Regions from separate parts of the Metabacillus sp. cB07 genome, predicted to be linked through region 1. Evidence: a T-box and tRNA genes for the amino acid it is inferred to sense, from the RefSeq annotation. Region 1 holds a T-box; the other regions hold tRNA genes.
The links. A T-box is a leader RNA that pairs with one kind of tRNA and senses whether it is charged. The one in region 1 lies ahead of pheS (phenylalanine--tRNA ligase subunit alpha), so its partner is inferred to be a tRNA-Phe.

Region 1 (9,963 bases):
ACGGATTTTCTCCTTTAAGCTCCATATGAACGGCAATAAGCTCAAGCAGTTTAATGACATCTTTTTTATGTATAGTCAACGTTTTTCACCTCATGTACGTGATCAAATCATCTAGTTAGAATGATACAAATAATTGAAGCAAATGTACAATCGTCTACTTGCGCCAAAAAAACTTCTCCTGATTGGAGGAGAAGTTATTTTGGTGCATATTGGATCCACAGTTCCTGAACTTTATCTGAAAAATACGGTGTATGGTGGACAATCACTTTGGCAATTCCCGAATCCCCCATCGCCGACTGTACTTCAGGGATGGGCAGAAGACCTCCGATAAAAAGGAGAATGAATAAAATCAAATAGACTTCTAGAAAACCAAGAATGGCACCGGCCCATTTATTCAGCTGCTTTAATACAGGAAGGTATGTAACAAAATCAAGCATAGATCCGACAATCTGAAGCACGATCTTTGTTCCGATGAACAAGATGACAAATGCAACAGCGCGGTAGTAAGCATTCTCAAGGTTTCCGCCTGTAAAGAACGAAATGCTGGAGCTGCTTTCCCCAAAGCTCGGGTATGGCACCCACAGCTCAAGCTTCGGCGCCAGAACCCCGAAGTATTTATAAGCTACAATGTAGGCGATAATGAATCCTGCAAGGTGAATGAACTGAAGGATGAATCCCCGTTTCAGTCCGACGAGCAGACCCATGATCAAAATAATTAAAAGGGCAATATCAAGCATTAACTGCGTCAATCCTTTTCTGTAATTTGTCTCTCTAGTCTTTCAAATTCATCTCTTAATTTCAGGTAGTCATGAACAACATTGACCGCCGTCAGAACGGCAAGTTTATTTATATCAAGATTAGGACTTTTACTGCTGATTTCCCGCATTTTATCATCAACAATAGAAGCCACCAGACGCACATGACTTGTGCTTTCTGTGCCTACTATTGAAAATTGCTGTCCATATATATCAACTGTCGTTTTCTTTTTTGAGTGGTTATCCAACGAAAAATCCTCCATTCTTGAGAATCCTAATCTTTATCATAACATGATATTTAGTATAATGGAAAGATAATGCCAATCAATCCCCTACCCAATAATACTATAGAAGAGGTGTCTTCTCTTGTCCAATGCCGTTATAAAAATTGATCAGCAGACCATGCTGAAAATGAAAACCTATTATTCTTCCGGACTCGGATCAAAGCTTCCACCGGGTGCCGTTTTTACTGCAAAAGCAAACGGCTGCTCCATCACCGCCTACAAATCAGGGAAAGTTCTTTTCCAGGGAAATCTTGCAGCAGAAGAGGCTTCCAAATGGTCCGAACCCGAGAAAAAGGCTACTAAGAAACCTTCGCAGCAAAAGACCATTTTCAGTCCGCCGCCAAACATTTCATCTCTTTCGATCATCGGATCAGATGAAGTCGGCACGGGTGACTTTTTCGGCCCTATTACGGTCGTTGCCGCCTATGTAAAAAAGGAGCAGATTCCGCTCCTTCAAGAGCTTGGAGTAAAGGATTCAAAACACTTGAATGACACTCAGATCATTGCGATTGCGAAGGACCTTCTTAAAGTCATTCCATACTCCCTGCTGATCCTGCACAATGAAAAATACAACCAGCTCCAAAGCACGGGAATGTCCCAGGGGAAAATGAAAGCCATTTTGCATAACCAGGCGATAAACAAACTCTATGACAAGATTGCACCAGAAGAACCTGAAGGCATATTAATTGATCAATTTGCAGAGCCTTCTCTGTATTTCAAGCACTTATCTGGAAAATCCTTCAAAAGAGAAAAAACATTTTTCAGCACAAAAGCAGAAGGGATCCACCTGGCTGTTGCCGCCGCCTCGATTCTTGCGCGCTATGCCTTTTTAAAGGAAATGGACCGCCTGTCAGAAAAAGCAGGAGTTACACTTCCAAAAGGAGCAGGAGCTAAAGTAGACGAGGCTGCCGCCGCCATCATCCTGAAAAAAGGCAGCCCGGCACTGAAAGAACTGACGAAGTTTCATTTTGCAAACACCGAAAAAGCTGAAAAAATCGCCGCAAAGAAAAGAAGAAGATAAAAAAGAGCAGCCGGACCTTGATGGTCAGCTGCTCTTTTCCTGTTCTTGCTGCGATTAGCCTCTCAGCACGGCGGCAAATTTTTCCTCGACCGTACGGAGAACTTTTTCATGCGCCTTTGTTACTTCTTCGTCTGTCAGTGTTCGCTCAGGATCAAAGTAGCGAAGAGAGAAGGCCAGTGATTTTTTATTTTCATCAAGCTTATCGCCTTCGTATAAATCAAAAATGGAAACGTCCTTCAGCAGCTTTCCTCCAGCCTCTGAAATAGCGCTCTGCAGATCGCCCGCTACAACGTCTTTATCAACAACGAGGGCAATGTCTCTCGTCATAGACGGAAAGCGCGGAATAACAGAGAATGTTAATGGTTCTGCTTCTGTTTGAAGAAGCTCCTGAAGAGCAAGTTCAAACACGTACGTCTCAGTCAGATCCATTTGCTTTTGAAGCTTCGGATGCACCTGTCCGATAAATCCTGCAGAAACGCCGTTCAAAAGAATTTCTGCTGTACGTCCAGGATGAAGACCGTCGCGTTTTGTCTGCTGGTAAGTGATGTGTTCTTTTAAGCCTAAACGATCGAACAGGCCGTCAAGAATTCCCTTTACAACATAGAAATCGACCTGTTTCTTCTCAGCCTGCCACTGATTCAGGTGCCAGAGTCCAGTTACAGCACCGCTTAATCGTTCTTTTTCCAGAGGCTGTTCACCTGGTCCGTTTGAAATGAACACAGAGCTCATTTCATAAAGAGCAGCCTGGTCATTTTGACGGGCAAGATTGTATTTCAGCGTCTCAAGCAAGTGAGGAATTAAGCTGAGGCGAAGAACACTGCGCTCTTCACTCATCGGCATGGACAGGCGTGTCAGATCAGAAGGCTGAAGTGCAAACTGAGAAGCTTTGTCTTCACTCGTCAGTGAGTATGTGATTGCCTGATGCAAGCCGGCTCCTTCTAAGAAGCGGCGGGCCATACGGCGTTTTTGCTGATAATCGGTCAATTTGCCTGGTGCTGATGCGCTGACAGGGAAAGTAGACGGAATGTTGTCGTAGCCGTACAGTCTTGCAACTTCTTCAATCAAATCTTCTTCTATTGTAATATCTCCGCGTCTTGTAGGAACTGTAACCGTGAAGGCACCGTTATCCTCCTGCACTTCAAACCCAAGGCGTGTAAAGATGGACTGCATTTCATTCCCTGAAATATTCATGCCGAGCACACGGTTAATTTTATCGATGTGAACGGTCACGACTGCAGGTTCAGCTTCAAGATAATTCACTTCAGCCGATCCTGAAAGCACCTCTCCACCCGCAAGCTCTGCCATCAGCTGGGCAGCGCGTTCAGCCGCAGCACGGACTCGGTTTGGATCGACGCCTTTTTCAAAGCGCGCACTTGCTTCACTTCTTAGGCCGTGATCTTTAGACGATTTTCTTACAGTCTGGCCGTTAAAATACGCGGACTCAAGAAGAACAGTCGTTGTATCAGAATGAACTTCTGAATTCTCCCCGCCCATCACACCTGCGAGTGCAATCGGCTCCGTTCCGTTTGTAATGACTAGGTGCTCCGGAGTAAGAGTGCGTTTTTGTCCATCCAGTGTTACGATTTCTTCGCCGTTTTTTGCCATGCGGACAAGGATTTCTTTTGAGCCTAAACGGTCATAGTCAAAAGCATGAAGCGGCTGACCGTATTCGAGCAGTACGTAGTTCGTAATATCCACCACATTGTTGTGCGGACGGATACCTGCAGCCATCAATCTTGTCTGCAGCCATAGCGGAGACGGAGCGACCTTTACATTCCGAACCACTTTCGCTACATACAGCGGATTTTCTTCTTTTGCTTCAACAGCGACAGAAATGCTCTCAGATGCCTTCTCTGAACCTTCATCGTGCGTCAGGTCAGGGTACGTTACGCTTCTGCCCAAAATAGCCGCTACTTCATGCGCAACTCCAAGCATGCTCAGGCAGTCTGAGCGGTTTGGGGTAAGACCAAGCTCAAGAATCTGGTCATCACGCCCAAGTTCTGCAAGAGCATCTTTTCCAGGCTCAGCATTATTTGGAAAGACAAAGATGCCTTCAGCGTATTCTTTTGCCACCGTCTTTGATTCAAAGCCCAGTTCCTGAAGAGAACAGATCATTCCGTTTGACTCTTCGCCGCGAAGCTTTGCCTTTTTGATTTTAAAATTACCAGGAAGCACCGCGCCTACTGTTGCCACAGCTACTTTTTGTCCTTTATCGACATTTGCAGCACCGCAAATAATTTGAACAGGGTTCTCGCCGCCTGTATCGACCAGACATTTGTTGAGCTTATCTGCATTCGGGTGCTGCTCTTTTTCAAGCACATGCCCGACGACTACACCGCTCATCCCTTCGTTTAAAACCTCTACACCCTCTACTTCAATCCCGCTTCGGGTGATTTTTTCTGCCAGTTCTTCTGCCGGGATTCCGCTGAGATCCACGTAATCCTGCAGCCATTTATAGGAAACAAACATTTGGAACCCTCCTTTTATGCTCTTTTAAATTGTTTAAGGAAACGCATGTCGTTCGTGTAAAAATGACGGATGTCATCAATGCCGTATTTCAGCATGGCAATTCGCTCCGGTCCCATGCCAAAAGCAAACCCGCTGTATTTCTTCGAATCAAACCCGGCCATCTCAAGAACATTCGGATGAACCATTCCTGCACCTAGAATTTCAATCCATCCCGTTCTTTTGCAAACACTGCAGCCATTGCCGCCGCAAACGAAGCATGAAACATCGACTTCAACTGAAGGCTCAGTAAACGGGAAAAAGCTTGGGCGCAGACGGATTTCGCGCTCTTCGCCGAACATCTTTTTAGCAAAAACTTCAAGTGTTCCTTTCAAATCGCTCATGCTGATGTTCTCGTCAATGACAAGTCCTTCAATTTGCGTGAACTGGTGTGAGTGTGTCGCATCATCATTATCACGGCGGTATACTTTGCCTGGACAAATGATTTTGACCGGTCCCTGCCCTTTAAATTTCTGCATCGTTCTTGCCTGGACAGGTGATGTGTGAGTCCGAAGCAGCGTTTCTTCCGTTATGTAGAAAGAATCCTGCATATCACGTGCCGGATGTCCTTTTGGAAGATTCAGCGCTTCAAAGTTGAAATAATCTGTCTCTACCTCAGGGCCTTCTTCAACGGAATAGCCCATGTTAAGGAAAAGGTCTTCGATTTCCTCAATGACAGACGTGATCGGATGATGATTCCCTGTGCGCACAGGTCGCCCTGGAAGTGTCACATCAATTGTTTCAGCTGCCAGCTTCTCTTCAACTGCCGCTTCCTCAAGTCCTTCTTGTTTAGCTGAAATGCTTGTGGCAATGCTCTCGCGCACCTCGTTGGCCAAAGCTCCCATCAGCGGGCGCTCTTCTGCAGAAAGTTTGCCCATTCCGCGAAGAACTTCTGTGATTGGCCCTTTTTTACCTAGATATGATACACGGATCTCATTCAGGCTCTTTAAATCATTTGCTGCCTGAATTTTTTCAAGCGCTTCAAGCTGAAGCTGTTTTAATTGCTCCTGCATCGTTTATTCCTCCTTTTATTTCAGATGATTCCTGATTTTTTTGAACAAAATAAAAAACCCGTCCAAAAAGGGACGAGTTGACAGTCGCGGTACCACCCTTGTTAACAGCAAAAAGAACCTGCTGTTCACTTCGTTCATAAATAACGGATAGGATCCGGAGCACCTTTACACCCTGGATTTCTCCGGATGGTCCTGGTGTCAGCTAAAGAGGTGAATTCATCTGCTGCTGTCAAAAAAATGCTCACAGTCACCGGCATTTTCTCCCTGATTGACGCTTTCGCAGACTACTCTTCTCTGTCAACGCTTTTTCATGGTATGTAACTGTCTTTTATTATAATGAATTCATGTTGGCGATGCAACCACGCTTTTGTCTATTTCACAAGGTGATACATCAGGATTCCTGCAGCAACTCCAGCGTTTAAGGATTCAGCTTTCCCAAGGATCGGGATGTACAGATTCTGGTCGGTAAGGGACAGCCATTCCTCCCTTACCCCGCTGCCTTCATTGCCGATAAGCAAGGCAAAGTGTCCGGAGGTTTCTGCTTTTCTGTAATCGGATCCGTTCTGCAGGGAGGTTCCGTAAATGGCCACTTCATTCTGCTTCAGTTCTGAAATGGCTTCATCCATTTTTTTCCTTACAACCGGTATGTGGAAAATGGAGCCCTGTGAGGAACGCACGACTTTTGAATTATATGGATCAACTGTCCCATCCCCGAGAATGACGCCGTCAAGACCTGCTGCATCGGCTGTCCGGATTATGGTTCCAAGGTTCCCCGGATCCTGAAGCGCATCAATCAGTATGACTTTTTTCCATGTGCTTATGCTTCCGCTGTCCTTCTGGATGCATACGGCTGCAGCACCTTGAGGGGTTTCTGTCTCGGAAATGGCTTTCATGATTTCTTTTGTTACGTAGATGATGGAGAGATCATCGACGTCCCAGCCTTTTGGAATAACTGTGTCTTCTGAGAGGATCAGCTCTTTTATATTTGATTTATTTTTAATGGCTTCTTCTACAAGATGCATGCCTTCAATTAAAAAGGTGCCTGATGCATCACGTTCTTTTTTTGTGTGAAGTTTGCGCCATTGTTTGACTTTTTGATTTTGTATGGATTCGATTCGCTTCAATTGTCCTGCTCCTTTTAGTGTTGGGTTTTCCTGCCCATCTTTTTTCTTTTGTTAATATCACAAGCTATAGAAGAATTTGGTTCTGAACTTATACCCGTTCCTTTCCGCTCCAGAAACTTGCTTTCCGCGGGGAGGGATGGGAGCCTCCTCGGCCAGCCTGCGGGGTCTCCCATTCCCTCTTCATCCCGCAGGAGTCAAGTTTCTTCCGCTGCAATCCACTGGAGTTTAGGCATATCTTATGAAACGGCCATATTCGCTGAAAGCTTTTTTATTATTTTAACGGAAGATACATAAAATAAGCAAAGTGACGCACGATAAACAGAGATCAACTATTTTAAAAATGGAGTGAGTCATATGGATTTAAATTTACGAAATGCCATTATCTCAAATGTTTCGGGTAATGACCAGGGGCAGCTTGAGGATACGATTGTCGATGCGATCCAAAACGGTGAAGAAAAGATGCTTCCGGGACTTGGCGTTCTGTTTGAAGTGATCTGGCAGAATTCAAGTGAAGATGAAAAGAATGAAATGCTTACGATTCTTGAAGAAGGCTTGAAAAAGAAATAAATGCCGGGCGGCTGCCCGGCATTTTTTTATGGGATCTTGCGCTTTTCTTAGTCGAATGTAATAGCTTTTACAGTTTCGTCATCTAAACGCTTAATAACTTCTGTAATCAGCTTAACCGCATTTTCATAATCGTCGCGGTGAAGCATGGCTGCATGGGAATGGATGTATCTTGTTGCAATGGTGATGGAAAGTGCAGGCACACCGTTTGCTGTCATATGGATTGCACCTGAGTCTGTTCCTCCGCCTGCAATTGCATCGAACTGATATGGAATATTCATTTCATCAGCAACGCCTGTAACGAAGTCGCGAAGTCCTTTATGGGAAACCATTGATGCATCATAAAGAATAATCTGCGGCCCTTCTCCCATTTTGCTTGAAGCTTCTTTGTCAGAGATTCCAGGAGTATCGCCGGCAATCCCGACATCCACTCCAAATCCGATATCCGGCTGGATGGCATGAGCAGAAGTGCGCGCTCCGCGGAGCCCTACTTCTTCCTGAATCGTTCCTACACCGTAGACAACGTTTGGATGATCAGCATCTTTCAGGCCTTTCAGGACGTCAATGGCAATGGCACAGCCGATGCGGTTATCCCATGCCTTGGCAAGAAGCATCTTCTCATTGTTCATCACGGTAAATTCAAAATAAGGAACAGCCTGGTCTCCCGGACGAACGCCGAATTCCATTGCTTCCTCACGGCTTGAAGCGCCTATATCAATAAACATATCTTTAATATCCACCGGTTTTTTTCTAGCTTCCGGAGGCAGGATATGCGGCGGCTTAGAGCCGATTACACCTGTTACATCCCCTTTATTCGTCACGATGGTTACTCGCTGGGCAAGCATCACCTGTGACCACCATCCGCCTACTGTCTGGAAGCGGAGAAACCCTTTATCGTCAATTTGCGTGATCATAAAGCCGACTTCATCAAGGTGGCCCGCTACCATAATCTTCGGTCCGCCTTCTTTGCCGGTCTTTTTAGCAATCAGACTTCCAAGTCCGTCTGTTGTTACCTCATCGGCATAGGCTGATATGTAGTTTTTCATAACCTCTCTCGGTTCGCGTTCATTTCCGGGAATTCCCTTTGCGTCTGTCAGATCCTTCAGCATCTGAAGTGTTTCGTCTAATTTTGTCATCCCTTTACCCCTCTCGTTTATTATCTACTATTATACTAAACGCTGGAAAGTAATACAAAATGTTAATAACCCTGTTTCTGGCGGTCATGGTTCACTTCATTCTTTTTCATATAGGCATCTTCAATCTGGGCTCCCGAAAATCCAAGGACCTGTCCAAGGTGCATATACTTGCTGAACAGCCGGATAAATTGTTCATCCTCATGGTTCTTTTCAAACTCGGCAATTGCGTTAAAAACATCGGCAAAATGAGCAGTCAGTGTCTTTTCTTCCGCATTCTGCTGCATCTCGATTCCGCTTGTTTTTCCAATCTCGATTCCAAGGGACAAAATAAAATGGACGCCGTCCACGTACTCTTCAAGAATGACATCTGTTTCCGCCGGCGGTTTCAGGCTCCAGAATTTAAAGCATCTCGTCTCATTCGCCAGTTCACCCACTTCCACATACAGGGCAAGAATCTTTTTGTGAATAAGGGATTCCTTCTCAAGGCCGTGCTGTTTTTCTATTTTCATGTCAAGGGTATGCTGCATCTCAAACAGTTTTGTTAAATTCACGATTTCACTCTCCTCTACGAGCCCATTTTATCACTGCAGGAACCATGCTTCAAAAATTTTTCATGAAATATGAAACCTTAAGGCGTGTTTATACGTATTGTAACAAAATATGTCTTGGAGGCATTGCTATGATTGTTATTTTTCTACGGCTGCTCCTGCTCGCACTCGTTGTTTTTATCCTTTATTCTTTAGCAAAATACGTGCTGAATCCTAAACGCAAGCTTGAGCTTGCACAAGAACAGAATCAGTTTTATCTGCTCGATGACCCGGGCAATGTCCGAAAGAATTTTCTGCTTACCTACAAAGGCGTCCGTTTTGAAGGCGAGAAATATCTCGGCACGACCGATCAGGCGTTTGAAGTTGTCTCCATTTTCATCTGGACCGACACACCGAGCAAGCTTCAGGGACTTTCTTTATCAGACTTTACCTTTATCACAGACAAAGTAAAAGAAAACTATCCGCATGCAGCCATTGACTGGAAGAGTCCGGTCAGAGAATTTCTCTCAAAAGCACAAAAGCCGTGACCTTGTCGATCACGGCTTTTTGCTATTTCAGAAAAAATTCGTTCCATTTAATAATGCTTCTTCGTTCTCTGAGCAAGTAGACAAATACGACAAGCGTGCAGAGGATCAGAACGGTCGCAATGAGCGACAGTCTGCCAAAGTAAGTGCCAAACGAAGTAAAACAGAAGGCCGCAGGAATATGAGTCCAGAAGGAAAGCTTTGCATATTCTTTAAACGAGCCTGATCTGTCCAGAATGCAGAGGGATAAGAGCGAAAAATTCACGAACGGAATCATCCGAAGCACGGTAATCTGCCCAACCGAAAGACGCGTATAATTTCCCATCCATTTTTTCTTAAGCCCTGAAAAACGGTCTAAGAAGGAAGGAAACTGTTTCGACAGCGTATAAAAGGTGATGCTCGCAACAGTCAGCCCGATAATGGAATAAAACGTGCCGAATTCTGTTCCGAAAAGAATGCCCCCGACAATGCAAATGGCCACAACGGGTA
Region 2 (9,963 bases), 230 kb from region 1:
GGAAGATTGCTACACTGTCAATATCCGAGTTCACCATATTCGATAAGATAAAATCTATTAATCTGTAGCGTCCTGCAAACGGGACCGCCGCCATTGAACGATTTACCGTTAAGTCTTCGATGGCATTTGTATACGTTGTTGCATCAATAATTCCCAGCATCCTTTGATTCATAGCTGTTCCACCTCTCGCATTCGTTTTTTTTCATCGGAAATAAATAGGATTTCACTGCTGACACGCACATCGTACTTAGCGGTTACGCTCCTGCCGTTTGCTCGACTAATTCTTCCGTTACTAAAATTACTTCATCAATATCTTTATCCGAACGAATGACCATGCCATCCGGCACAACAAGCCCCGACGGAACAATCGCATTCTCAATATAAACATTATTGCCAATGACAGCATCCGGCATGACGACCGTATTTTTCAGGAAAGAGTGCTGCCCTACTGTTACACCCTGGAAAAGGACCGATTTATGAATGGTGCCGTATACGACACAGCCTTCATTCACTAACGATTCCGTCACTTCTGCGCCTTCTGACAGATACTGCGGCGGCTGATTCGGGTTTACAGAATAAATTCTCCAGTTATTGTCGAAAAGATCAAGCTCAGGATCGGCTTTTAAAAGGTCCATGTTTGCTTCCCACAGACTTTTCACTGTGCCGACATCCTTCCAGTAGCCTTTGAATGGATACGCAACAAGCTTTTTCTTTTCATCAAGAAGCAGCGGCAGAACATCTTTTCCAAAGTCGTGGCTTGAATATGGATTGCGCTCATCCATCTCCAAAAACTCCTTAAGAATGGACCATTTGAATATATAGATTCCCATGGAAGCAAGATTGTTTTTAGGATTTTGAGGTTTTTCATCAAACTCTATAACTTCAAGATTAGCGTCAGTATTTAAGATTCCGAACCGGCTCGCTTCATCCCATGGAACTTCTTTTACCGAAATAGAAACGTCGGCGTCCTTTTCGATATGATAGTCAAGCATTTCGGAATAATCCATTTTGTAAATATGATCGCCTGACAAAATGAGCACGTATTCAGGATCATACTGTCTTAAATAATTCAAATTCTGATAGATGGCACTTGCTGTTCCTTTGTACCATTTCACCTCTGAAGATTCAGCGTATGGAGGAAGAACCGTTACTCCCCCGTTTTTCCGGTCAAGATCCCATGCACTTCCAATTCCGATGTAGGAATTCAGGACAAGCGGCTGATACTGCGTCAGCACACCAACTGTATCAATGCCGGAGTTGCAGCAGTTGCTCAGTGTAAAATCAATGATTCTGTATTTTCCTCCAAAAGGAACAGCCGGTTTCGCCAGATTCTGTGTCAGTGAACTTAATCTGCTACCCTTTCCTCCTGCCAATAACATTGCGACGCACTTTTTTTTCACCATGGTTGATTGTCTCCTCTCGTTTTTTAACTGCGCGTAATATGGATATTCCATATGGCGGAATGGTCATTGATATATGGTAAGGCTGATTATGCATCTTGCCTTCCTGCGCTTTCAGTTCTTTCTTGTTGATCTGGCCCGACCCTCCAAATACTGCATCATCGCTGTTCAGCGTTTCAACATATCTGGTATCAATCGGCACTCCGACTTTATAGTCATGGTACGTTTCAGGAGTGAAGTTACAAACGACAACAAGCTGTTCGTTCGGCTTAATCCCTTTACGGATAAAAGAAAAAATACTCTGGTCTGAATTATTGACGTCAATCCATTCAAAGCCTTCCTGCGAATGGTCAAGCTCATAAAGCGGACGCTGGCGTTTATACAGGGCAAGCAGTTCTTTAACATAAACTCTTGATTTTTGATGCATGTCAAAGTCATCAAGCACCCAGTCAAGCTGCTCAAGGTCTTTCCACTCATCAAACTGGGCAAATTCTCCGCCCATAAACAGCAGCTTTTTGCCTGGATGTGCAAGCATATAACCAAGCAAAAGTCTGTACTGTGCAAATTTCTGCCAGTAGTCACCCGGCATTTTATTCAGCAGCGAACGTTTTCCATGGACCACTTCATCATGTGAAAGCGGAAGGATAAAATTCTCTGTGAAAGCGTAGATCAGGGAAAAAGAAACTTTGTGATGAAGATCTTTCCGCTGTTCTGGAGGGGCTTCCATGTATTTGAGGATATCGTTCATCCAGCCCATATTCCATTTATAATTAAATCCCAGTCCTCCATCAGAGACAGGAGATGTTACAAGAGGAAAATCCGTAGAATCTTCCGCAATCATCAGTACGGAAGGATCGTACTCAAACACTTTCTCATTCAGTTTTCTTAAAAACTGAACTGCGAACGCATTCTCGTGAGGTTCATCCGTATTCTGCCAGTAAATCATATTGGCAACAGCATCAACCCTGAAACCGTCGATATGGAACATTTCAAGCCAGAAGAGAGCATTTGAAATCAGGAAACTCTGCACTTCCGGTTTTCCAAGATCAAAGTTCGCCGTACCCCAGACGATGTTCTCCCTGTCTTCAAATTTCTCATATTCAAAAACCGGTTCCCCGTCAAAGAAATAAAGTCCGTGTGCATCTTTGCAGAAATGGCCTGGTACCCAGTCCATAATGACTCCCAGGTTATTCTGATGGCAAAGATCTATGAATGTCATCAAGTCGTGCGGGGTGCCGTAACGGCTTGTAGCCGAATAATAGCCCGTGCCCTGATATCCCCATGAACGGTCATATGGGTGCTCAATAATCGGCAAAAGCTCGATATGTGTAAACCCATGCTCAAGAACATACGGAATCAAGACATCCGCAAGCTCTAAATATGTATAAAGGCTGCCGTCTTCTTTCTTTTTCCAAGAGCAGATATTCAGTTCATAAATGTACATAGGGCGCTGATAAATTTCCTTTTGGCGTTTTTTTCTCTGCCAGTTTTTATCATTCCATTTATACCCTCCAAGATTGTAAACAACAGAAGCTGTATTTGGCTTCAGCTCAGAATAAAAGGCAAATGGATCAGCCTTCAGAATTTTTTCATGCTTTTGAGTGATAATCTCATATTTATAGAGATCACCCTCTTCGATGCCATCAATAAAAGCAGACCAGATTCCCTGTTCATTCAGCTTCTCAAGCTTGTGTCCAGTGCCGTCCCAGTGATTAAAATCACCTGCAACCCGCACCTCAAGCGCATGAGGAGCCCAAACTGTGAATACTGTTCCGCTCACACCGTTTCGCACGCTGCTGCGGGCACCAAACAATTCATGAGCTCTGAACAAATTTCCTTCATGGAAAAGATGCACCTCAAAATCAGTTGGCGTAGCAAGATTCATTCCCATCACCCTTTCTATAAAGTAATCTTAATTCTTATTTCAATCAGAAGGAAGGATTACCTTTTTTGTAAGCGCTTCTACTTATTGACACGAAATGTCATGAACAGCCATTCATTTTTCAAAACATTATACTTTTAAAATGATGTCGAATAAAGAAAGGAAGGAAGGATAGAATGTTGGTGAAATGAACATCAGTCTTATTTACTAAATAAGTCATATTCGATGAGAAAATCCGGTCATATTAACAAAAAAATACAATCTCAGCAAATGCAGTATGCTATATCACAAAAACAGTTAATTCGACAAATCCTCTTATATTTGTCGAAATTTTCACGACCTTTTAATCACGGTTTCTTTATTACCATTACTTATACCTCTAATGAAAAACATTCAAACCTTTTTGAGTAACAGAAATATATATTATTTGTTGAAAACATATTTTAAGGGAAAGAAGGATTTTTTGAAGTCATATTTTAACGGGGATACAGGGTTCATTCGTTCCTTGGAGATGGTCTGAGCTGCCTTATGGGAGTCGAGATCCCGTTGACGGAATCATTGTGGAGGATAGGTACGCTTTACGGCGTTTTTCATAACGGCTATCTTTTCTAACAACAAAAAAAGCGCTGCACAATGTGCAACACTTTTCTTAATGATGACCCGTACGGGATTCGAACCCGTGTTACCGCCGTGAAAGGGCGGTGTCTTAACCGCTTGACCAACGGGCCGGAGCATGCCTTCTGGCGGAGAAGGAGGGATTTGAACCCTCGCGCCGCTTACGCGACCTACACCCTTAGCAGGGGCGCCTCTTCAGCCACTTGAGTACTTCCCCAGAATAAATGGCTCCGCAGGTAGGACTCGAACCTACGACCGATCGGTTAACAGCCGATAGCTCTACCACTGAGCTACTGCGGAAAATCATATATGCTCCCATAATAGGAATGGTGGGCCTAAATGGACTCGAACCATCGACCTCACGCTTATCAGGCGTGCGCTCTAACCAGCTGAGCTATAGGCCCATTATTGGAGCGGGTGATGGGAATCGAACCCACGACATCAGCTTGGAAGGCTGAGGTTTTACCATTAAACTACACCCGCAGTAAATAAAGATAAAATGGGGCGACTGATGGGAATCGAACCCACGAATGCCAGAGCCACAATCTGGTGCGTTAACCACTTCGCCACAACCGCCACTATCTGTAAAATGTCTAAAGCTAAAATATTTGCAAAAGAAAATGGTGGCTTGGGACGGAATCGAACCGCCGACACAAGGATTTTCAGTCCTTTGCTCTACCGACTGAGCTACCAAGCCTTTATAAGAATGGCGGTCCCGACCGGGATCGAACCGGCGATCTCCTGCGTGACAGGCAGGCATGTTAACCGCTACACCACGGGACCATTTGGTTGCGGGGACAGGATTTGAACCTGCGACCTTCGGGTTATGAGCCCGACGAGCTACCAGACTGCTCCACCCCGCGATAATAATAATTAGTGCTGATTTGTTTTGCTGAAGATAAAAGAAATGGAGGAGGTAGAGGGATTCGAACCCCCGCGGGGTTTGACCCCCCTGTCGGTTTTCAAGACCGATCCCTTCAGCCGGACTTGGGTATACCTCCGTATGGAAAATAGAATGGTGGACCTTGTAGGACTCGAACCTACGACCGGACGGTTATGAGCCGTCTGCTCTAACCAACTGAGCTAAAGGTCCTTTTTTGGTAGCGGCGGAGGGAGTCGAACCCACGACCTCACGGGTATGAACCGTACGCTCTAGCCAGCTGAGCTACACCGCCCCAGGAACAAAGTCAATTACTTCTATTAAAATGGTGGAGCCTAGCGGGATCGAACCGCTGACCTCCTGCGTGCAAGGCAGGCGCTCTCCCAGCTGAGCTAAGGCCCCTTAAATCTATGAAAATGGTCGGGAAGACAGGATTCGAACCTGCGACCCCTTGGTCCCAAACCAAGTGCTCTACCAAGCTGAGCTACTTCCCGTAATATGGCGCGCCCGATAGGAGTCGAACCCATAACCTTTTGATCCGTAGTCAAACGCTCTATCCAATTGAGCTACGGGCGCATATTAAATGTGTGTGGTGCCGAGGACCGGAATCGAACCGGTACGGTAGTCACCTACCGCAGGATTTTAAGTCCTGTGCGTCTGCCAGTTCCGCCACCCCGGCTTATTCAAAGAGCGGAAGACGGGATTCGAACCCGCGACCCCCACCTTGGCAAGGTGGTGTTCTACCACTGAACTACTTCCGCAATATCATGCGGGTGAAGGGACTCGAACCCCCACGTCAAAGACACTAGATCCTAAGTCTAGCGCGTCTGCCAATTCCGCCACACCCGCATATTAAGGAAAAATGGTGTGCCATGAAGGACTCGAACCTTCGACCCTCTGATTAAAAGTCAGATGCTCTACCGACTGAGCTAATGGCACAAATATAGTAAATCTGGTGGTGCCGGCGAGAGGACTTGAACCCCCAACCTACTGATTACAAGTCAGTTGCTCTACCAATTGAGCTACACCGGCATGTCCAAAAAAATCATATGGTGGAGGATGACGGGCTCGAACCGCCGACCCTCTGCTTGTAAGGCAGATGCTCTCCCAGCTGAGCTAATCCTCCGGGTTTAATTTTTGTCAGCAGCCTGGCAACGTCCTACTCTCACAGGGGGAAACCCCCAACTACCATCGGCGCTAAAGAGCTTAACTTCCGTGTTCGGCATGGGAACGGGTGTGACCTCTTTGCCATCATCACCAGACATAGTGACAAAAATTATTATACTATGAAATCCGAAGATTTCAAGCTTTTTTTTGAAAGAAGTTATTCTTTCAAAACTGAATAACGTTTGATAACAAGATTCACGTGCAATTCACGCTTAGTTAGACTGTGGTTAAGTCCTCGAACGATTAGTATCTGTCAGCTCCACACGTCACCGCGCTTCCACCTCAGACCTATCAACCTGATCATCTTTCAGGGTTCTTACTCACAAATGTGATGGGAAATCTCATCTTGAGGGGGGCTTCATGCTTAGATGCTTTCAGCACTTATCCCTTCCGCACATAGCTACCCAGCGATGCCTTTGGCAAGACAACTGGTACACCAGCGGTGCGTCCATCCCGGTCCTCTCGTACTAAGGACAGCTCCTCTCAAATTTCCTGCGCCCACGACGGATAGGGACCGAACTGTCTCACGACGTTCTGAACCCAGCTCGCGTACCGCTTTAATGGGCGAACAGCCCAACCCTTGGGACCGACTACAGCCCCAGGATGCGATGAGCCGACATCGAGGTGCCAAACCTCCCCGTCGATGTGGACTCTTGGGGGAGATAAGCCTGTTATCCCCGGGGTAGCTTTTATCCGTTGAGCGATGGCCCTTCCATGCGGAACCACCGGATCACTAAGCCCGACTTTCGTCCCTGCTCGACTTGTAGGTCTCGCAGTCAAGCTCCCTTGTGCCTTTACACTCTGCGAATGATTTCCAACCATTCTGAGGGAACCTTTGGGCGCCTCCGTTACATTTTAGGAGGCGACCGCCCCAGTCAAACTGCCCGCCTGACACTGTCTCCCAGCCCGGTAAGGGCTGCGGGTTAGAATTTCAATACAGCAAGGGTAGTATCCCACCAATGCCTCCACCGAAGCTTGCGCTCCGGCTTCCAAGGCTCCTACCTATCCTGTACAAGCTGTACCAAAATTCAATATCAGGCTGCAGTAAAGCTCCACGGGGTCTTTCCGTCCTGTCGCGGGTAACCTGCATCTTCACAGGTACTATAATTTCACCGAGTCTCTCGTTGAGACAGTGCCCAGATCGTTACGCCTTTCGTGCGGGTCGGAACTTACCCGACAAGGAATTTCGCTACCTTAGGACCGTTATAGTTACGGCCGCCGTTTACTGGGGCTTCGGTTCAAAGCTTCGCTTGCGCTAACCTCTCCCCTTAACCTTCCAGCACCGGGCAGGCGTCAGCCCCTATACTTCGCCTTGCGGCTTCGCAGAGACCTGTGTTTTTGCTAAACAGTCGCCTGGGCCTATTCACTGCGGCTTTTCAGGGCTATTCACCCTAAAAAGCACCCCTTCTCCCGAAGTTACGGGGTCATTTTGCCGAGTTCCTTAACGAGAGTTCTCTCGCTCACCTTAGGATTCTCTCCTCGCCTACCTGTGTCGGTTTGCGGTACGGGCACCTCTCACCTCGCTAGAGGCTTTTCTTGGCAGTGTGGAATCAGGAACTTCGGTACTAAATTTCCCTCGCCATCACAGCTCAGCCTTATATGGGAAGCGGATTTGCCTACTTCCCGGCCTAACTGCTTGGACGCGCATATCCAACAGCGCGCTTGCCCTATCCTCCTGCGTCCCCCCATTGCTCAAATGGTGAGGAGGTGGTACAGGAATATCAACCTGTTGTCCATCGCCTACGCCTTTCGGCCTCGGCTTAGGTCCCGACTAACCCTGAGCGGACGAGCCTTCCTCAGGAAACCTTAGGCATTCGGTGGAGGGGATTCTCACCCCTCTTTCGCTACTCATACCGGCATTCTCACTTCTAAGCGCTCCACCAGTCCTTCCGGTCTGGCTTCGACGCCCTTAGAACGCTCTCCTACCACTGTTCGTAAGAACAGTCCGCAGCTTCGGTGATACGTTTAGCCCCGGTACATTTTCGGCGCAGAGTCACTCGACCAGTGAGCTATTACGCACTCTTTAAATGGTGGCTGCTTCTAAGCCAACATCCTGGTTGTCTAAGCAACTCCACATCCTTTTCCACTTAACGTATACTTTGGGACCTTAGCTGGCGGTCTGGGCTGTTTCCCTCTTGACTACGGATCTTATCACTCGCAGTCTGACTCCCGAGGAGCAAGTCTTTGGCATTCGGAGTTTGACTGAATTCGGTAACCCGATGAGGGCCCCTAGTCCAATCAGTGCTCTACCTCCAAGACTCTCATACTCGAGGCTAGCCCTAAAGCTATTTCGGAGAGAACCAGCTATCTCCAAGTTCGATTGGAATTTCTCCGCTACCCACACCTCATCCCCGCACTTTTCAACGTGCGTGGGTTCGGGCCCTCCATTCAGGGTTACCTGAACTTCACCCTGGACATGGGTAGATCACCTGGTTTCGGGTCTACGACCACGTACTAATTCGCCCTATTCAGACTCGCTTTCGCTGCGGCTCCGTCTCATCAACTTAACCTTGCACGGGATCGTAACTCGCCGGTTCATTCTACAAAAGGCACGCCATCACCCGTTAACGGGCTCTGACTACTTGTAAGCACACGGTTTCAGGATCTTTTCACTCCCCTTCCGGGGTGCTTTTCACCTTTCCCTCACGGTACTGGTTCACTATCGGTCACTAGGTAGTATTTAGCCTTGGGAGATGGTCCTCCCGGATTCCGACGGGATTTCACGTGTCCCGCCGTACTCAGGATCCACTCTGGAGGGAACGAAGTTTCGACTACAGGGTTTTTACCTTCTATGACAGGCCTTTCCAGGCCGCTTCATCTACCCCGTTCCTTTGTAACTCCGTATAGAGTGTCCTACAACCCCAAGAGGCAAGCCTCTTGGTTTGGGCTGATTCCGTTTCGCTCGCCGCTACTTGGGAAATCGCATTTGCTTTCTCTTCCTCCGGGTACTTAGATGTTTCAGTTCCCCGGGTCTGCCTTCAGTACCCTATGTATTCAGGTAAAGATACTGTTCCATTACGAACAGTGGGTTTCCCCATTCGGAAATCTCTGGATCAAAGCTTACTTACAGCTCCCCAAAGCATATCGGTGTTAGTCCCGTCCTTCATCGGCTCCTAGTGCCAAGGCATCCACCGTGCGCCCTTCATAACTTAACCAAAATTGGTCAATCGTTTGTTTAGACTGTAAAGTCTAAGAAAATCACTATGGTAAGCGTAAATCTCAGTGAATTACTTGTTATCAATTACGTTATCCAGTTTTCAAAGAACAACCGGCAGATCAGGAATGACCGCCTTCTTTCATATAGAGAGAATGATCTCTCAAAACTAAACAAAAACCAAAAGCGACCTCATATCCTTAGAAAGGAGGTGATCCAGCCGCACCTTCCGATACGGCTACCTTGTTACGACTTCACCCCAATCATCTACCCCACCTTAGGCGGCTGGCTCCTTGCGGTTACCCCACCGACTTCGGGTGTTGCAAACTCTCGTGGTGTGACGGGCGGTGTGTACAAGGCCCGGGAACGTATTCACCGCGGCATGCTGATCCGCGATTACTAGCGATTCCAGCTTCATGCAGGCGAGTTGCAGCCTGCAATCCGAACTGAGAATGGTTTTATGGGATTGGCTAAACCTCGCGGTCTCGCAGCCCTTTGTACCATCCATTGTAGCACGTGTGTAGCCCAGGTCATAAGGGGCATGATGATTTGACGTCATCCCCACCTTCCTCCGGTTTGTCACCGGCAGTCACCTTAGAGTGCCCAACTGAATGCTGGCAACTAAGATCAAGGGTTGCGCTCGTTGCGGGACTTAACCCAACATCTCACGACACGAGCTGACGACAACCATGCACCACCTGTCACTTTGTCCCCCGAAGGGGAACCTTCTATCTCTAGAAGTGGCAAAGGATGTCAAGACCTGGTAAGGTTCTTCGCGTTGCTTCGAATTAAACCACATGCTCCACCGCTTGTGCGGGCCCCCGTCAATTCCTTTGAGTTTCAGTCTTGCGACCGTACTCCCCAG
Region 3 (9,963 bases), 1.7 Mb from region 1:
CCACTTCTAGAGATAGAAGGTTCCCCTTCGGGGGACAAAGTGACAGGTGGTGCATGGTTGTCGTCAGCTCGTGTCGTGAGATGTTGGGTTAAGTCCCGCAACGAGCGCAACCCTTGATCTTAGTTGCCAGCATTCAGTTGGGCACTCTAAGGTGACTGCCGGTGACAAACCGGAGGAAGGTGGGGATGACGTCAAATCATCATGCCCCTTATGACCTGGGCTACACACGTGCTACAATGGATGGTACAAAGGGCTGCGAGACCGCGAGGTTTAGCCAATCCCATAAAACCATTCTCAGTTCGGATTGCAGGCTGCAACTCGCCTGCATGAAGCTGGAATCGCTAGTAATCGCGGATCAGCATGCCGCGGTGAATACGTTCCCGGGCCTTGTACACACCGCCCGTCACACCACGAGAGTTTGCAACACCCGAAGTCGGTGGGGTAACCGCAAGGAGCCAGCCGCCTAAGGTGGGGTAGATGATTGGGGTGAAGTCGTAACAAGGTAGCCGTATCGGAAGGTGCGGCTGGATCACCTCCTTTCTAAGGATAGAGGATCGCTTTTGGTTTTTGTTTAGTTTTGAGAGATCATTCTCTCTATATGAAAGAAGGCGGTCATTTCTGATCTGCCGGTTGTTCTTTGAAAACTGGATAACGTAATTGATAACAAGTAATTCACTGAGATTTACGCTTACCATAGTGATTTTCTTAGACTTTACAGTCTAAACAAACGATTGACCAATTTTGGTTAAGTTATGAAGGGCGCACGGTGGATGCCTTGGCACTAGGAGCCGATGAAGGACGGGACTAACACCGATATGCTTTGGGGAGCTGTAAGTAAGCTTTGATCCAGAGATTTCCGAATGGGGAAACCCACTGTTCGTAATGGAACAGTATCTTTACCTGAATACATAGGGTACTGAAGGCAGACCCGGGGAACTGAAACATCTAAGTACCCGGAGGAAGAGAAAGCAAATGCGATTTCCCAAGTAGCGGCGAGCGAAACGGAATCAGCCCAAACCAAGAGGCTTGCCTCTTGGGGTTGTAGGACACTCTATACGGAGTTACAAAGGAACGGGGTAGATGAAGCGGCCTGGAAAGGCCTGTCATAGAAGGTAAAAACCCTGTAGTCGAAACTTCGTTCCCTCCAGAGTGGATCCTGAGTACGGCGGGACACGTGAAATCCCGTCGGAATCCGGGAGGACCATCTCCCAAGGCTAAATACTACCTAGTGACCGATAGTGAACCAGTACCGTGAGGGAAAGGTGAAAAGCACCCCGGAAGGGGAGTGAAAAGATCCTGAAACCGTGTGCTTACAAGTAGTCAGAGCCCGTTAACGGGTGATGGCGTGCCTTTTGTAGAATGAACCGGCGAGTTACGATCCCGTGCAAGGTTAAGTTGATGAGACGGAGCCGCAGCGAAAGCGAGTCTGAATAGGGCGAATTAGTACGTGGTCGTAGACCCGAAACCAGGTGATCTACCCATGTCCAGGGTGAAGTTCAGGTAACACTGAATGGAGGCCCGAACCCACGCACGTTGAAAAGTGCGGGGATGAGGTGTGGGTAGCGGAGAAATTCCAATCGAACTTGGAGATAGCTGGTTCTCTCCGAAATAGCTTTAGGGCTAGCCTCGAGTATGAGAGTCTTGGAGGTAGAGCACTGATTGGACTAGGGGCCCTCATCGGGTTACCGAATTCAGTCAAACTCCGAATGCCAAAGACTTGCTCCTCGGGAGTCAGACTGCGAGTGATAAGATCCGTAGTCAAGAGGGAAACAGCCCAGACCGCCAGCTAAGGTCCCAAAGTATACGTTAAGTGGAAAAGGATGTGGAGTTGCTTAGACAACCAGGATGTTGGCTTAGAAGCAGCCACCATTTAAAGAGTGCGTAATAGCTCACTGGTCGAGTGACTCTGCGCCGAAAATGTACCGGGGCTAAACGTATCACCGAAGCTGCGGACTGTTCTTACGAACAGTGGTAGGAGAGCGTTCTAAGGGCGTCGAAGCCAGACCGGAAGGACTGGTGGAGCGCTTAGAAGTGAGAATGCCGGTATGAGTAGCGAAAGAGGGGTGAGAATCCCCTCCACCGAATGCCTAAGGTTTCCTGAGGAAGGCTCGTCCGCTCAGGGTTAGTCGGGACCTAAGCCGAGGCCGAAAGGCGTAGGCGATGGACAACAGGTTGATATTCCTGTACCACCTCCTCACCATTTGAGCAATGGGGGGACGCAGGAGGATAGGGCAAGCGCGCTGTTGGATATGCGCGTCCAAGCAGTTAGGCCGGGAAGTAGGCAAATCCGCTTCCCATATAAGGCTGAGCTGTGATGGCGAGGGAAATTTAGTACCGAAGTTCCTGATTCCACACTGCCAAGAAAAGCCTCTAGCGAGGTGAGAGGTGCCCGTACCGCAAACCGACACAGGTAGGCGAGGAGAGAATCCTAAGGTGAGCGAGAGAACTCTCGTTAAGGAACTCGGCAAAATGACCCCGTAACTTCGGGAGAAGGGGTGCTTTTTAGGGTGAATAGCCCTGAAAAGCCGCAGTGAATAGGCCCAGGCGACTGTTTAGCAAAAACACAGGTCTCTGCGAAGCCGCAAGGCGAAGTATAGGGGCTGACGCCTGCCCGGTGCTGGAAGGTTAAGGGGAGAGGTTAGCGCAAGCGAAGCTTTGAACCGAAGCCCCAGTAAACGGCGGCCGTAACTATAACGGTCCTAAGGTAGCGAAATTCCTTGTCGGGTAAGTTCCGACCCGCACGAAAGGCGTAACGATCTGGGCACTGTCTCAACGAGAGACTCGGTGAAATTATAGTACCTGTGAAGATGCAGGTTACCCGCGACAGGACGGAAAGACCCCGTGGAGCTTTACTGCAGCCTGATATTGAATTTTGGTACAGCTTGTACAGGATAGGTAGGAGCCTTGGAAGCCGGAGCGCAAGCTTCGGTGGAGGCATTGGTGGGATACTACCCTTGCTGTATTGAAATTCTAACCCGCAGCCCTTACCGGGCTGGGAGACAGTGTCAGGCGGGCAGTTTGACTGGGGCGGTCGCCTCCTAAAATGTAACGGAGGCGCCCAAAGGTTCCCTCAGAATGGTTGGAAATCATTCGCAGAGTGTAAAGGCACAAGGGAGCTGACTGCGAGACCTACAAGTCGAGCAGGGACGAAAGTCGGGCTTAGTGATCCGGTGGTTCCGCATGGAAGGGCCATCGCTCAACGGATAAAAGCTACCCCGGGGATAACAGGCTTATCTCCCCCAAGAGTCCACATCGACGGGGAGGTTTGGCACCTCGATGTCGGCTCATCGCATCCTGGGGCTGTAGTCGGTCCCAAGGGTTGGGCTGTTCGCCCATTAAAGCGGTACGCGAGCTGGGTTCAGAACGTCGTGAGACAGTTCGGTCCCTATCCGTCGTGGGCGCAGGAAATTTGAGAGGAGCTGTCCTTAGTACGAGAGGACCGGGATGGACGCACCGCTGGTGTACCAGTTGTCTTGCCAAAGGCATCGCTGGGTAGCTATGTGCGGAAGGGATAAGTGCTGAAAGCATCTAAGCATGAAGCCCCCCTCAAGATGAGATTTCCCATCACATTTGTGAGTAAGAACCCTGAAAGATGATCAGGTTGATAGGTCTGAGGTGGAAGCGCGGTGACGTGTGGAGCTGACAGATACTAATCGTTCGAGGACTTAACCACAGTCTAACTAAGCGTAAATTGCACGTGAATCTTGTTATCAAACGTTATTCAGTTTTGAAAGAATAACTTCTTTCAAAAAAAAGCTTGAAATCTTCGGATTTCATAGTATAATAATTTTTGTCACTATGTCTGGTGATGATGGCAAAGAGGTCACACCCGTTCCCATGCCGAACACGGAAGTTAAGCTCTTTAGCGCCGATGGTAGTTGGGGGTTTCCCCCTGTGAGAGTAGGACGTTGCCAGGCTGGTGAAAATTATTATTCCGCAGTAGCTCAGTGGTAGAGCTATCGGCTGTTAACCGATCGGTCGTAGGTTCGAGTCCTACCTGCGGAGCCATTTTGGAGAGCTGTCCGAGTGGCCGAAGGAGCACGATTGGAAATCGTGTAGGCGGTAACCCGTCTCAAGGGTTCGAATCCCTTGCTCTCCGCCACAACTTTATGGCCCGTTGGTCAAGCGGTTAAGACACCGCCCTTTCACGGCGGTAACACGGGTTCGAATCCCGTACGGGTCACCAACATATTTTCACTGCGGAGGATTAGCTCAGCTGGGAGAGCATCTGCCTTACAAGCAGAGGGTCGGCGGTTCGAGCCCGTCATCCTCCACCATGAAAATTCAAAGCAGCAGCGTAACGGTCAAGCAGGTTTAACACCAACTTATCGGGACGAAAAAGAATTACCTTATTATTATCGCGGGGTGGAGCAGTCTGGTAGCTCGTCGGGCTCATAACCCGAAGGTCGCAGGTTCAAATCCTGTCCCCGCAACCAAATGGTCCCGTGGTGTAGCGGTTAACATGCCTGCCTGTCACGCAGGAGATCGCCGGTTCGATCCCGGTCGGGACCGCCATTTTTATAAAGGCTTGGTAGCTCAGTCGGTAGAGCAAAGGACTGAAAATCCTTGTGTCGGCGGTTCGATTCCGTCCCAAGCCACCATTTACACTTATATGCCGGTGTAGCTCAATTGGTAGAGCAACTGACTTGTAATCAGTAGGTTGGGGGTTCAAGTCCTCTTGCCGGCACCACTGAAATGTGGAGGGGTAGCGAAGTGGCTAAACGCGGCGGACTGTAAATCCGCTCCCTCAGGGTTCGGCGGTTCGAATCCGTCCCCCTCCACCATTTTTAAAAAAGAATACAGGGGTATAGTTTAAAGGTAGAACAGAGGTCTCCAAAACCTCCGGTGTGGGTTCGAGTCCTACTACCCCTGCCAATTTAATTAATCTTATATAGTATAATGGCGGCTGTGGCGAAGTGGTTAACGCACCAGATTGTGGCTCTGGCATTCGTGGGTTCGATTCCCATCAGTCGCCCCTTTTTACTTATTAGGGTTTTTATTTTTGTTTTGGGCTATAGCCAAGCGGTAAGGCAACGGACTTTGACTCCGTCATGCGCTGGTTCGAATCCAGCTAGCCCAGCCATTTTCACTTTAACAGTCATCTTTGTGCACCAGCTGCATAAGATACAATTACAGCGAATGCGGAAGTAGTTCAGTGGTAGAACACCACCTTGCCAAGGTGGGGGTCGCGGGTTCGAATCCCGTCTTCCGCTCCAGAATCTTAAGGCGGCATAGCCAAGTGGTAAGGCAGAGGTCTGCAAAACCTTTATCCCCGGTTCAAATCCGGGTGTCGCCTCCAATTTTTATGAACTCACCCTTAGCCGGGGTGGCGGAACTGGCAGACGCACAGGACTTAAAATCCTGCGGTAGGTGACTACCGTACCGGTTCGATTCCGGTCCTCGGCATCAACCAGTATCCAGTTCAAGAAAATGATCAATTTGCCGGTGTGGCGGAATTGGCAGACGCGCACGACTCAAAATCGTGTTCCTCTGGAGTGTCGGTTCGACCCCGACCACCGGTATCTAAAAAGTAATAAATCTAAAGACTTTCTAACAACATGTTAGGAAGTCTTTTTTTATATAAAAATATTTATTTGCACGAAAGAGGAATTATTTAAAAGATATTTTTACTATTAAGTCAAATGATAAATAATCTTTATATGAGTAGGTAAATATTAATGAATAAAAAGCACTAAAAGTCTTTTCGTTTGTTGTATAATATATCCATATACATGAATTATAAGTATTTATGTTAGAGGGGTAGAATATGAATGAGCTAAATAGTAGGAGTAGATTTAAGGAAAATAAAAAGGTGTCTCCCAAATGTTCAACAGTAGAATTAAATTCTTGGATTAAGGTAGCTTTTCTAATCATAATAGGATGGATACTATTTAAATTTAAGTTGGTTATGTTTGTAACAATGTATAATCTAATATATCTTTTTATTGAGTTTCTTTTCACTATGGGGTTAATAGAACATAATGCTTTGTATAACGAATATAACCAAACCTATTATTTCAATGATAATGAGTTATTAAATTTGTTCATTAATTATGGAGTTGTATTTTCAATCATTGGCTTTATTGACAAATTTTTTCCGGGAATTTACTATATTGTTTTTCAATATATAGAAAAGTTGAGAAACATTATTCCGACGTTTCCATTTAGTGGGCTTGTCAGATCCATTTTATTAATAATAGAACTACTTTTTAAAGTAACTTGGGTATTTTCCGGTAGTGTTATACGTTTTGTCACTTCAGTTTTTAGTTTTATTTTTGTCCTACTATATAAAATTGCTGTTCCTATTTTCAATTCATTATTTAAGTCTCTTGATATTGTTAATGAGAAGTTAGATAGTGCTTCAAATCGATTGGATAGTAGCTCTAGAAAAATGGAGAAATAGTTGCTTCTGGAGTGTCGGTTTGACCCCGATCACCGGCATCTATAGCTTACATAAAAACAAGCAAAGTCAATGCTCTAAGCAAACAGAGCATTGGCTTTTTTGTTATATCTGAACGCCCATCGTGTTGACTCAATCATATAAATTCAACCCCAAGTACCCCCCGCCCACCTCCCTGCATATGATGCTTTTATATGCGCTGAAAGGGTGGAGAAGAATGTATTATTATCCGAATTATTGGTATCCAAATCCTTATTATCCTCAAGTTCATGCACCGATGAACAATTACTACAGAGAACCGGCCTATTGGAACTATCCAGGCAGCTACCCCTCTGAGATGGGTGATTACAGACTCTCATTAAAGGATTATGGAAAAGAGCCATTTGTTATTAATATTAATGAAGCGACGCTGCTGAACAATAATTTCCGGACGGCGTTATGGACAGGAACTCACCTGCAGCTTACGTTAATGAGTCTTAATCCGGGTGAAGATATCGGTTTGGAGATGCATCCTGATGTTGATCAGTTCCTGCGGGTTGAAGAGGGGCAGGGGATTGTTCAGATGGGCAAGAGCAAAGACCAATTGCCTTTCATGCGAAACGTCTATGATGATACGGCGATCATCATACCGGCCGGAACGTGGCACAATGTCACCAATACGGGCAAATCTCCGCTGAAACTTTATTCGATCTATGCTCCTCCAAACCATCCGTTTGGTACGGTTCATGAGACGAAAGCGGATGCGGCTGCAGCTGAAGAAAGTCATGGCCATAACGGAGGAGAAACCGTTATTGGTGGCAAGACTCCGGATGAATGGGTAAAGCACACGGAGTTTTTGGTGAAGGAGGGGCTTGAGGATGTGAAGAGAGGGATCAATGCGGTTCACATTCTTCAGGAGTTTATTTTGATGGGCGTGCTTGTAGGGAAGGGATACACTCCTGAGAAAGCATATGAAACAGTGGAAGAGTGGGAGCGCACGGGAGAGTCCAAGCTTCTGCAGCAGAGCAAAAAATTAGGGGGACAGAGCATATAGAGATGGCTGTACCCCGGAATATTAGTCTCAATTCAGCAATGAGAAAGAATCTGGGTCTCACCAGGTTCTTTTTTTTGTTAAAATATATTTTATTGCACCAGTTGCCCATTATGGCATGTTGTGGGCATTTCTTAAGCATTTTTATGATATTTGCACTGTCATATAGAAAAAGGACAAGCCTTTCTCCCCACATCTAGTCAAAATAGTGCACCTTCTTCGTCAATACAGTATCCCCTTTTTAGTAAGCGCTATCATTATAATAAAAGAAAGCGATTACAAACTAAGGGTGGTGAGACGGTTGGAAACGAAAATTCAAACGGGGCCTGTGAGCACGAAGGCTCAGATGCAGACCGTTCCTAAGAAGAAGTTTAAGGTGAAGAGCCTGCTTGTATATGGCGCCTTTGTTGGTCCGGCGCTGCTGTTCTTCCTTGTGATCCAGATACTGCCGTTCTTAATGGGGCTTTATTACTCGTTTACTTCATGGAATGGAGTCAGTTCGGCTGTTGAGTGGGTAGGTTTGGAGAACTATCTGAAAATCTTTACGAACGATCCGGCCTTTTTTAATTCATTTATTTTTACAACGAAGTTTATGTTTGCGGCTGTCATTATCAGTAATGTGATCGGGTTTGCTTTTGCACTGATGCTGAATGCAGCGCTTAAGACGAAGAATGTTCTGCGGACTGTCTTTTTCCTTCCGAATGTTATCGGTGGATTGTTGCTCGGGTTTATCTGGCAGTTCATTTTTGTAAAAGGTTTTGCATCTCTCGGAAATATGACTGGGCTTGAGTTTTTCAAAATGCCTTGGCTTGGCGATGAGACGACTGCGTTTTGGGGAATCGTCATCGTGTTTGCATGGCAGACGAGCGGCTATATGATGGTCATCTATATTGCAGCTCTTCAGGGAGTGGATACTTCCCTGCTTGAGGCGGCGAAAATGGACGGAGCTTCTGCTTGGACGCTTTTGACGAAGATTATTGTTCCGCTGATTCTTCCGGCATTCACGATTTGTCTGTTCCTTACAATATCAATGGCGTTTAAGATTTTCGATCTGAATATCTCTCTTACAGGCGGCGGGCCGTTCAACTCGACTCAGTCTGTAGCGATCAATATTTATCAGGAAGCCTTCCAGAATAACCGTTACGGTCTTGGTACGGCGAAGTCAATTCTGTTCTTTGTGGTTGTTGCCATCTTTACAACCGTTCAGGTAATGATGACGAAGAAGCGGGAGGTTGAGGCGTAATGGGCAACCGGTATACAGGCAAAACATTTGTCCTTGAAATCATAGCAATCGCGATTGCGCTCATCTTCCTGATTCCGTTTTACTTCGTTCTAGTAAACTCAGTTAAGCCGTTTGCAGCTATCTTAATAGATGCTGCAGCATGGCCGAAGGAATTTATGTTCTCTAACTACGCCAAAGTGTGGGAGGTTATCAACTTCCCGCGGGCTTTCTGGAATTCGCTTATCATCACGGTTTTCAGTAATATTGGGTTAGTGATCATCAGCTCGATGGCTGCGTGGAAAATGGTCCGCACGCCGGGCAGATTCAACAAAATCCTGTTTGTTCTGTTTGTAGCGGCAATGGTCATTCCGTTCCAGACGGTGATGATTCCGCTGATGAAGCTTGGGGGCACCCTTGGTCTGACAAACAGCATTCCGGGTCTGATTATCATGTATTTCGGTTTTGGTGTTCCGCTTTCATTGTTCCTTTATCACGGGTTTGTGAAAACAGTGCCTGTTGAAATTGAAGAGTCAGCGAAGATTGACGGCTGCAGCGAGTTCGGCGTGTTTTGGAGAATTGTTTTCCCTCTTCTTAAGCCGATCACGGTAACAGTTGTGATTCTGAATACGCTTTGGATCTGGAATGATTATCTGCTTCCATTGCTTGTTCTGCAGGATGCGGAGCTGCGCACGATTCCGCTTGCGGCAAGTTCATTCTTTGCCCAGTACACGAAACAGTGGGATATGGGACTCGCAGCGCTGGTGCTTGGCATTACGCCAGTCGTGATTTTCTTCCTGTTCCTGCAAAAACATATTATTAAAGGGATTGCATCAGGTTCGATCAAGTAGATATAAAGTTTCTGCATTTTATAGATTTATAAAATGCAGGAATTTATATAAAATAAAAAGATTCAAGGAGGTCAATCCATTAATGAAACGCTTTCTGTTATTATGTATGTCATTAGTTTTCGTATTCGGCATTATGGCGGGCTGTTCGTCTAAAGAATCATCAGGCGGAGATTCAGGCAAGGATTCAAAATCAGGCGATGAAGTGGTAACGCTTAACTTCTTCCAATTTAAAGTAGAAATTGCTGACCAGCTTCAGGCAATGATCAAAGAATATGAAGCTGAGAATCCAAACATTAAGATTAAACTTGAAACGGTAGGCGGCGGTGCTGACTACGGCGCAGCTCTTAAAGCAAAATTTGCTTCAGGCGAAGAGCCGGATATTTTCAACAACGGCGGTTTTAAAGAGCTTGAGCTCTGGAAAGAAAAGCTTGCTGATCTTTCAGGCGAGCCATGGGTTGAGCAT

Region 2: it has a tRNA-Phe gene. The T-box ahead of pheS (phenylalanine--tRNA ligase subunit alpha) is inferred to sense a tRNA for this amino acid. The anticodon was not compared.
Region 3: it has a tRNA-Phe gene. The T-box ahead of pheS (phenylalanine--tRNA ligase subunit alpha) is inferred to sense a tRNA for this amino acid. The anticodon was not compared.

What each region holds. Positions count from the first base shown of each region.
Region 1 covers NZ_CP069296.1:3,055,471-3,065,433, forward strand. The annotation lists gene polX (DNA polymerase/3'-5' exonuclease PolX) at 1-79, opposite strand, end outside; gene JOJ89_RS15715 (CvpA family protein) at 195-737, opposite strand; gene zapA (cell division protein ZapA) at 746-1,018, opposite strand; gene rnhC (ribonuclease HIII) at 1,122-2,060, shown strand; gene pheT (phenylalanine--tRNA ligase subunit beta) at 2,115-4,529, opposite strand; gene pheS (phenylalanine--tRNA ligase subunit alpha) at 4,544-5,578, opposite strand; T-box leader at 5,644-5,888, opposite strand; gene JOJ89_RS15740 (TrmH family RNA methyltransferase) at 5,950-6,702, opposite strand; gene sspI (small acid-soluble spore protein SspI) at 7,057-7,269, shown strand; gene JOJ89_RS15750 (M42 family metallopeptidase) at 7,317-8,402, opposite strand; gene JOJ89_RS15755 (dUTP diphosphatase) at 8,465-8,953, opposite strand; gene JOJ89_RS15760 (hypothetical protein) at 9,082-9,477, shown strand; gene JOJ89_RS15765 (TVP38/TMEM64 family protein) at 9,500-9,963, opposite strand, start outside.
Region 2 covers NZ_CP069296.1:3,281,927-3,291,889, forward strand. The annotation lists gene JOJ89_RS16810 (GlgC family sugar phosphate nucleotidyltransferase) at 1-172, opposite strand, end outside; gene JOJ89_RS16815 (glucose-1-phosphate adenylyltransferase) at 255-1,400, opposite strand; gene glgB (1,4-alpha-glucan branching enzyme) at 1,354-3,285, opposite strand; tRNA gene JOJ89_RS16825 (tRNA-Glu) at 3,939-4,010, opposite strand; tRNA gene JOJ89_RS16830 (tRNA-Ser) at 4,024-4,114, opposite strand; tRNA gene JOJ89_RS16835 (tRNA-Asn) at 4,123-4,197, opposite strand; tRNA gene JOJ89_RS16840 (tRNA-Ile) at 4,225-4,301, opposite strand; tRNA gene JOJ89_RS16845 (tRNA-Gly) at 4,307-4,380, opposite strand; tRNA gene JOJ89_RS16850 (tRNA-His) at 4,398-4,473, opposite strand; tRNA gene JOJ89_RS16855 (tRNA-Phe) at 4,519-4,594, opposite strand; tRNA gene JOJ89_RS16860 (tRNA-Asp) at 4,605-4,680, opposite strand; tRNA gene JOJ89_RS16865 (tRNA-Met) at 4,684-4,760, opposite strand; tRNA gene JOJ89_RS16870 (tRNA-Ser) at 4,806-4,898, opposite strand; tRNA gene JOJ89_RS16875 (tRNA-Ile) at 4,914-4,990, opposite strand; tRNA gene JOJ89_RS16880 (tRNA-Met) at 4,996-5,072, opposite strand; tRNA gene JOJ89_RS16885 (tRNA-Ala) at 5,104-5,179, opposite strand; tRNA gene JOJ89_RS16890 (tRNA-Pro) at 5,195-5,271, opposite strand; tRNA gene JOJ89_RS16895 (tRNA-Arg) at 5,277-5,353, opposite strand; tRNA gene JOJ89_RS16900 (tRNA-Leu) at 5,368-5,456, opposite strand; tRNA gene JOJ89_RS16905 (tRNA-Gly) at 5,467-5,538, opposite strand; tRNA gene JOJ89_RS16910 (tRNA-Leu) at 5,546-5,626, opposite strand; tRNA gene JOJ89_RS16915 (tRNA-Lys) at 5,641-5,716, opposite strand; tRNA gene JOJ89_RS16920 (tRNA-Thr) at 5,734-5,809, opposite strand; tRNA gene JOJ89_RS16925 (tRNA-Val) at 5,828-5,903, opposite strand; rRNA gene rrf (5S ribosomal RNA) at 5,924-6,039, opposite strand; rRNA gene JOJ89_RS16935 (23S ribosomal RNA) at 6,168-9,099, opposite strand; rRNA gene JOJ89_RS16940 (16S ribosomal RNA) at 9,303-9,963, opposite strand, start outside.
Region 3 covers NZ_CP069296.1:621,251-631,213, forward strand. The annotation lists rRNA gene JOJ89_RS03210 (16S ribosomal RNA) at 1-540, shown strand, start outside; rRNA gene JOJ89_RS03215 (23S ribosomal RNA) at 744-3,673, shown strand; rRNA gene rrf (5S ribosomal RNA) at 3,802-3,917, shown strand; tRNA gene JOJ89_RS03225 (tRNA-Asn) at 3,934-4,008, shown strand; tRNA gene JOJ89_RS03230 (tRNA-Ser) at 4,013-4,102, shown strand; tRNA gene JOJ89_RS03235 (tRNA-Glu) at 4,112-4,186, shown strand; tRNA gene JOJ89_RS03240 (tRNA-Val) at 4,202-4,277, shown strand; tRNA gene JOJ89_RS03245 (tRNA-Met) at 4,360-4,436, shown strand; tRNA gene JOJ89_RS03250 (tRNA-Asp) at 4,440-4,515, shown strand; tRNA gene JOJ89_RS03255 (tRNA-Phe) at 4,526-4,601, shown strand; tRNA gene JOJ89_RS03260 (tRNA-Thr) at 4,615-4,690, shown strand; tRNA gene JOJ89_RS03265 (tRNA-Tyr) at 4,700-4,784, shown strand; tRNA gene JOJ89_RS03270 (tRNA-Trp) at 4,802-4,875, shown strand; tRNA gene JOJ89_RS03275 (tRNA-His) at 4,903-4,975, shown strand; tRNA gene JOJ89_RS03280 (tRNA-Gln) at 5,009-5,083, shown strand; tRNA gene JOJ89_RS03285 (tRNA-Gly) at 5,142-5,216, shown strand; tRNA gene JOJ89_RS03290 (tRNA-Cys) at 5,226-5,299, shown strand; tRNA gene JOJ89_RS03295 (tRNA-Leu) at 5,321-5,406, shown strand; tRNA gene JOJ89_RS03300 (tRNA-Leu) at 5,442-5,522, shown strand; gene JOJ89_RS03305 (hypothetical protein) at 5,768-6,403, shown strand; gene JOJ89_RS03310 (cupin domain-containing protein) at 6,618-7,433, shown strand; gene JOJ89_RS03315 (carbohydrate ABC transporter permease) at 7,732-8,673, shown strand; gene JOJ89_RS03320 (carbohydrate ABC transporter permease) at 8,673-9,500, shown strand; gene JOJ89_RS03325 (ABC transporter substrate-binding protein) at 9,583-9,963, shown strand, end outside.